2 regions of the Streptomyces mobaraensis genome follow, and region 1 is predicted to be linked to the other one. Evidence: predicted binding sites of a transcription regulator. Region 1 holds the regulator's gene; the other holds the start of a gene.
The links. Region 1 encodes HrcA, which represses chaperone genes, less so after heat shock. Its sites were predicted from a motif close to TTNGCACTCNGNNNNNCNGAGTGCNAA; they were not measured.

Region 1 (3,172 bases):
AAGCCGGTCGTGACCTCCTCCACCACCAGGTCCGGTTCGGCCGGCACCTCCGGGACGGGGACGTTCCGCTTCCAGGGAGGCGTCAGGTCGGGGTCGTACTGTCTGCTGCGCACGCGCAGACGATAGGAAAAACCCGCCCTTCCGGCCTACGACACGCCGAAGCGCCGTGCCAGCGCGTTGCGTTGCTCACGGACAAACCGGGCGTCGACCGCCGCGCCGTGCCCCGGGACGTACACCGCGTCGTCGCCTCCGAGGGCCAGCAGCCGGTCCAGCGCGGCCGGCCAGGCGGCCGGTGTGGCGTCGGGGCCGGCCTGCGGTTCGCCGGACTCCTCGACCAGGTCGCCGCAGAAGACGACGTCCGGGGCCCCGCCGTCGCCCGGCACCAGGACGGCCAGGTCGTGGCCGCTGTGGGCGGCTCCGAGGGCGACGAGCCGGACCCGCCGCCCGCCGCCCAGGTCGAGCTCCGAACGGTCGGCGACCTCGTGGGCCGGGGCCACCAGCCGGGCCGCGGCCTCGGCGGCGTCGCGCGCGTCCATCCCGTACCGGACCGCGTCCTCCCGCAGTTCCCCGGGGGCGAGCTGATCGGCGAGCCCCGCCGCCCCGTACACCGCCGCGCCCGCGAACGCGGCGGTGCCGAAGACGTGGTCGAAGTGGCCATGCGTGAGTGCGATGTGCGTCACGGGCCGCCCGAAGAGCTCCCGCACCTCCCGCTCGATCTCCGCGCCCTCACGGAGCGTCGCCCCCGTGTCCACGACCAGGACGCCCGCCGCCCCGACGACCGCCCCCGTCGTCGCGTCCCAGCGCGGCAGCCTGCGCCGGGCCACCCCCGGCGCGAGCCGTTCCCAGCGCGCCCCCCTGTGCTGCTCCTGGTCCGTTCCTCCGTGGTTTCCCATGCCGGGAACCTAACGCGCGCGCGGTACGGTGACCCGTCCGGCGGCGCACACGGATCGGACGCGGATCGGACGGCGGATCGGATACGGAGCGCGACTGCCTTGCCGTGGCCGTGGTGGACCGCCGTACACTGACGTGTGGGGTTTGGCACTCGTGACCTTTGAGTGCCAGGCACGAGACCCGGGTAAGACCCGGGGAAGACCCCGCGAGACGGCTGGACCGCTGGACTGGAGGTGTGCGCGGATGCTGAGCGAACGCAGGCTCAAGGTCCTGCGTGCCATCGTCCAGGACTACGTGGGCACCGAGGAGCCCGTCGGCTCCAAGGCCCTCACCGAGCGTCACCACCTCGGCGTGTCCCCGGCGACGGTGCGCAACGACATGGCGGTGCTGGAGGAGGAGGGGTTCATCGCCCAGCCCCACACCAGCGCCGGCCGGATCCCGACCGACAAGGGCTACCGCCTCTTCGTCGACCGGCTGGCGGGCGTCAAGCCGCTGTCCTCCGCAGAGCGGCGCGCGATCCAGAACTTCCTGGACGGCGCGGTCGACCTGGACGACGTGGTGGCCCGCACGGTGCGGCTGCTGGCGCAGCTCACCCGGCAGGTGGCGGTCGTGCAGTACCCGTCGCTGACCCGGTCGACCGTCCGGCACGTGGAGCTGCTGCCGCTCGCCCCCGCGCGGGTGATGCTGGTGCTGATCACGGACACCGGGCGGGTCGAGCAGCGGATGGTCGACTGCCCGGCGCCGGTCGGCGAGGTGGCGCTGGCGGATCTGCGGGCGCGGCTCAACAGCCGCGTCGTGGGCCGGCGGTTCACGGATGTGCCGCAGCTGGTGCAGGATCTCCCCGACTCCTTCGAGCAGGACGATCGCGGAACCGTTTCGACGGTCCTGGCCGTTCTCCTGGAGACCCTGGTCGAGGAGACCGAGGAGCGGCTGATGATCGGCGGCACCGCCAATCTCACCCGTTTCGGGCATGACTTCCCGCTGACGATCCGGCCCGTGCTGGAGGCGTTGGAGGAGCAGGTCGTCCTCCTCAAGCTGCTCGGCGAGGCCACGGACTCGGGCATGACCGTGCGCATCGGTCATGAGAACGCCCACGAGGGCCTGAACTCCACATCCGTCGTCGCCGTCGGCTACGGTTCGGGCGACGAAGCCGTCGCCAAACTCGGCGTGGTCGGACCGACCCGCATGGATTACCCCGGAACGATGGGAGCGGTACGCGCAGTGGCACGTTACGTCGGACAGATCCTGGCGGAGTCGTAAGTGGCCACGGACTACTACGCGGTCCTGGGCGTACGGCGCGATGCCTCGCAGGACGAGATCAAGAAGGCCTTCCGCCGCCTCGCCCGCGAGCTGCACCCGGACGTCAACCCGGACCCGAAGACGCAGGAGCGGTTCAAGGAGATCAACGCCGCTTACGAGGTGCTCTCGGACCCGCAGAAGAAGCAGGTCTACGACCTCGGCGGCGACCCGCTCTCGTCCTCGGGCGGCGGCGGTGGCGCCGGCGGCTTCGGTGCCGGGTTCGGCAACTTCTCCGACATCATGGACGCCTTCTTCGGCCAGGCGTCGCAGCGCGGCCCGCGCTCGCGCACCCGCCGGGGCCAGGACGCGATGATCCGGCTGGAAGTCGACCTGGACGAGGCGACGTTCGGCACGACCAAGGAGATCCAGGTCGACACGGCCGTCGTCTGCACCACGTGCAGCGGCGAGGGCGCTGCCCCCGGCACGTCCGCGCAGACTTGTGACATGTGCCGCGGCCGCGGTGAGGTCTCGCAGGTCACCCGCTCGTTCCTGGGCCAGGTCATGACCTCCCGTCCGTGCCCGCAGTGCCAGGGCTTCGGCACGGTCGTGCCGACGCCGTGCCCGGAGTGCGCCGGCGACGGCCGCGTCCGGTCCCGCCGCACGCTGACGGTCAAGATCCCCGCCGGTGTCGACAACGGCACCCGCATCCAGCTCGCGGGCGAGGGCGAGGTCGGCCCCGGCGGCGGCCCGGCCGGCGACCTCTACGTCGAGATCCACGAGAAGCCGCACCCGGTCTTCCAGCGGCGCGGTGACGACCTGCACTGCACGGTCACCATCCCGATGACCGCGGCGGCGCTGGGCACCAAGGTGCCGCTGGAGACGCTGGACGGCCTGGAGGAGATCGACATCCGGCCCGGCACCCAGTCCGGCCAGGCGATCCCGCTGCACCAGCGCGGCGTCACGCACCTGCGCGGCGGCGGGCGCGGCGACCTCATCGTGCACGTCGAGGTGACGACGCCCGGCAAGCTCGACGCGCAGCAGG
Region 2 (3,172 bases), 800 kb from region 1:
CGTCCGCGCAGCGCACCTCGATCAGGTCCGACAGGCCCAGCGCCGCCGCGTTGGCCCGGGCCACCGCGCAGGTCAGCGGGTCGCGGTCCACGGCGAGGACGGAGACGCCGGCCCGGGCCAGGGCGATGGCGTCGCCGCCGATGCCGCAGCACAGGTCGGCCAGGCGGCGTACGCCGAGGTCCGCGAAGCGGCGGGCCCGGTACGTGGCGACGGAGGCGCGGGTGGCCTGCTCGACGCCGTTCGGCGTGAAGTACATGCGGTACGCGTCCTCGGTACCGAACTTCGCCACCGCCCGCTGCCGCAGCCGCGCCTGCCCGAGGGCGGCCGAGACCAGTTCGGCGGGGTGGTCGCGGCGCAGCCGGGTCGCGACGGCCAGTTCCCGGGCCGGGTCGTGGTCGCGCAGTTCGTCCAGGAGCCGGCGGCCCTCGTCGGTGAGGAGGGCGGCGAAGCCGTCGACGGCGGTGGGGGCGCTGGTATCGGTGTTCGGGGCGTTCTGGGTGTTCGGAGCGGGCACCTGACCATTCTCGTGCACCGCGCGCGTTCGCCTCCTCCGCTGTGCGATCACCCGAACTGATGAACAAGAATCGTTCCTGTGACTCCGTCTGGAACCGGCCGAAGCCGAATACGCAGCTCCGCCCGTCTCGCCCTCGTCCCGCTCTGCGCCGCCGCCCTGCTGCTCTCCGGGTGCTCCTCGGGGTCGGACGGCAAGAAGCACGGGAGCGGCGGGACGGCCACCGGCACCGCGAAGGCCACCGAGCAGCCCAGGGAGAAGCGGAGCACCTCCACCCCCGACGCCGCCGCCTACCGCCGCTGGGGCCTCGACAAGCCACTCGCCCCGCCCCCGGCCCCGCCCGGCACCCGGCTCACCGAGCACCACAAGGGCGGGACGCCGCAGATCGTCCGGCGGGTGCCGACGAAGGACAAGGTCGTCTTCCTGACCTTCGACGACGGCGCCGAGAAGGACCCGGCGTTCCCGCGCATGGCCAAGGACCTCAAGCTGCCGTTCAGCATGTTCCTGACGGACAGCGCCGCGCGCGCCGGGCGCGGCTACGGCTACTTCGACGAGCTGCGCGCCCTCGGCAACGGCGTGCACAACCACACGCTCACCCACCCCAACCTGCGCACCCTGTCCCCCGAGGCGCAGAAGCGGGAGATCTGCGGGCAGCAGGAGACGCTGAAGAAGCGGTTCGGCAAGCGGCCGGAGCTGTTCCGTCCGCCGTACGGCAACTACAACGACGCCACCCTGGCGGCGGCCGGCTCCTGCGGGATCAAGGCCGTCGTGCTGTGGGAGGCGACGATGCAGATCAATGACATGAGGTACGCCGAAGCGGGGAAGCTTCGTCCCGGCGACATCGTGCTCGCGCACTTCCGCGGTCCCGCGGAGCTCAAGGGCACGACGATGACGCGGATGGTCGCCAACATGGTGCGCAGCGTGCAGCGGCAGGGGTTCACCGTGGCGCGGCTGGAGGACTACGTCTGACGGCGGGTGCGGCAGGGGCTCCGACGGCGGTTGCGGAACAGGCTCCGACGGGGAGTGCGGCACGGGCTCCGACGGCCGGTCCGGCACCGGGCGGAGGGGCGCGCGACGCGCCCGGACGCCCCCGGCGCGCACCCGCAAATTGGCACTCCGCTTGACCGAGTGCTAAGCGCGTCATAGTCTCGGCTCCGTTGGCACTCTCCACCGGCGAGTGCCAAACACAGCGACGGGCAGGTCCGGCACCCGCGACGACGGATCCACCTGGTCGCCACCTCAGACAATTGACCCCGTGAGATCTCCGAAGGGGGAGGTCGGATCGTGACGACCGCCAGCTCCAAGGTTGCCATCAAGCCGCTCGAGGACCGCATCGTGGTCCAGCCGCTGGACGCCGAGCAGACCACGGCCTCTGGCCTGGTCATCCCGGACACCGCGAAGGAGAAGCCCCAGGAGGGTGCCGTCCTCGCCGTGGGCCCGGGCCGATTCGAGAACGGCGAGCGCCTGCCGCTCGACGTCAAGGTCGGCGACGTCGTGCTCTACAGCAAGTACGGCGGCACCGAGGTGAAGTACAACGGCGACGAGTACCTCGTCCTCTCGGCCCGCGACGTCCTCGCGATCATCGAGAAGTAGTTCACCCCGAAGCTTTCGAATTCTCGAGGCTTTTGTTCTGTGCCCCTGGTACCCGCGTCCAACAACCGGGCGCCGGGGGCGCAGTTCGTTTGAGAGACACGGCGAAGGATACGTAACCCATGGCGAAGACCCTGAAGTTCGACGAGGACGCCCGTCGCGCCCTCGAGCGCGGCGTCAACAAGCTTGCCGACACGGTCAAGGTGACGATCGGTCCCAAGGGCCGCAACGTCGTCATCGACAAGAAGTTCGGCGCCCCCACCATCACCAACGACGGCGTCACCATCGCGCGCGAGGTCGAGCTGGAGGACGCGTACGAGAACCTGGGCGCCCAGCTCGTCAAGGAGGTGGCGACCAAGACCAACGACATCGCGGGTGACGGCACCACCACCGCGACCGTGCTGGCCCAGGCGCTGGTCCGCGAGGGTCTGCGCAACGTCGCCGCCGGCGCCTCCCCGGCCGCCCTGAAGAAGGGCATCGACGCCGCGGTCAAGGCCGTCTCCGACGAGCTGCTCGCGACCTCGCGTCCGATCGACTCCAAGTCCGACATCGCCGCCGTGGCCGCGCTGTCCGCCCAGGACAAGCAGGTCGGCGAGCTCATCGCCGAGGCGATGGACAAGGTCGGCAAGGACGGCGTCATCACCGTCGAGGAGTCCAACACCTTCGGCCTGGAGCTCGACTTCACCGAGGGCATGGCCTTCGACAAGGGCTACCTCTCGCCCTACATGGTCACCGACCAGGAGCGTATGGAGGCCGTCCTCGACGACCCGTACATCCTGATCCACCAGGGCAAGATCTCCGCCATCGCCGACCTGCTCCCGCTGCTGGAGAAGGTCATCCAGGCCGGTGGCTCCAAGCCGCTGCTGATCATCGCCGAGGACGTCGAGGGCGAGGCCCTCTCCACCCTCGTCGTCAACAAGATCCGCGGCACGTTCAACGCCGTGGCCGTCAAGGCCCCCGGCTTCGGCGACCGCCGCAAGGCGATGCTGGGCGACATGGCCACCCTCACCGGTGCCACCGTCGTCGCCGAGGAGGTCGGCCTCAAGCTCGACCAGGTCGGCCTGGACGTGC

Region 2: the regulator HrcA is predicted to act here: its motif matches at 1,620-1,646, upstream of groES (co-chaperone GroES).

Annotation. Positions count from the first base shown of each region.
Region 1 is NZ_CP083590.1:5,092,565-5,095,736, forward strand. It holds gene K7I03_RS22205 (DUF3097 domain-containing protein) at 1-113, opposite strand, end outside; gene K7I03_RS22210 (MBL fold metallo-hydrolase) at 147-893, opposite strand; gene hrcA (heat-inducible transcriptional repressor HrcA) at 1,135-2,151, shown strand; gene dnaJ (molecular chaperone DnaJ) at 2,152-3,172, shown strand, end outside.
Region 2 is NZ_CP083590.1:4,291,246-4,294,417, forward strand. It holds gene K7I03_RS18850 (class I SAM-dependent methyltransferase) at 1-514, opposite strand, end outside; gene K7I03_RS18855 (polysaccharide deacetylase family protein) at 593-1,480, shown strand; gene groES (co-chaperone GroES) at 1,796-2,104, shown strand; gene groL (chaperonin GroEL) at 2,224-3,172, shown strand, end outside.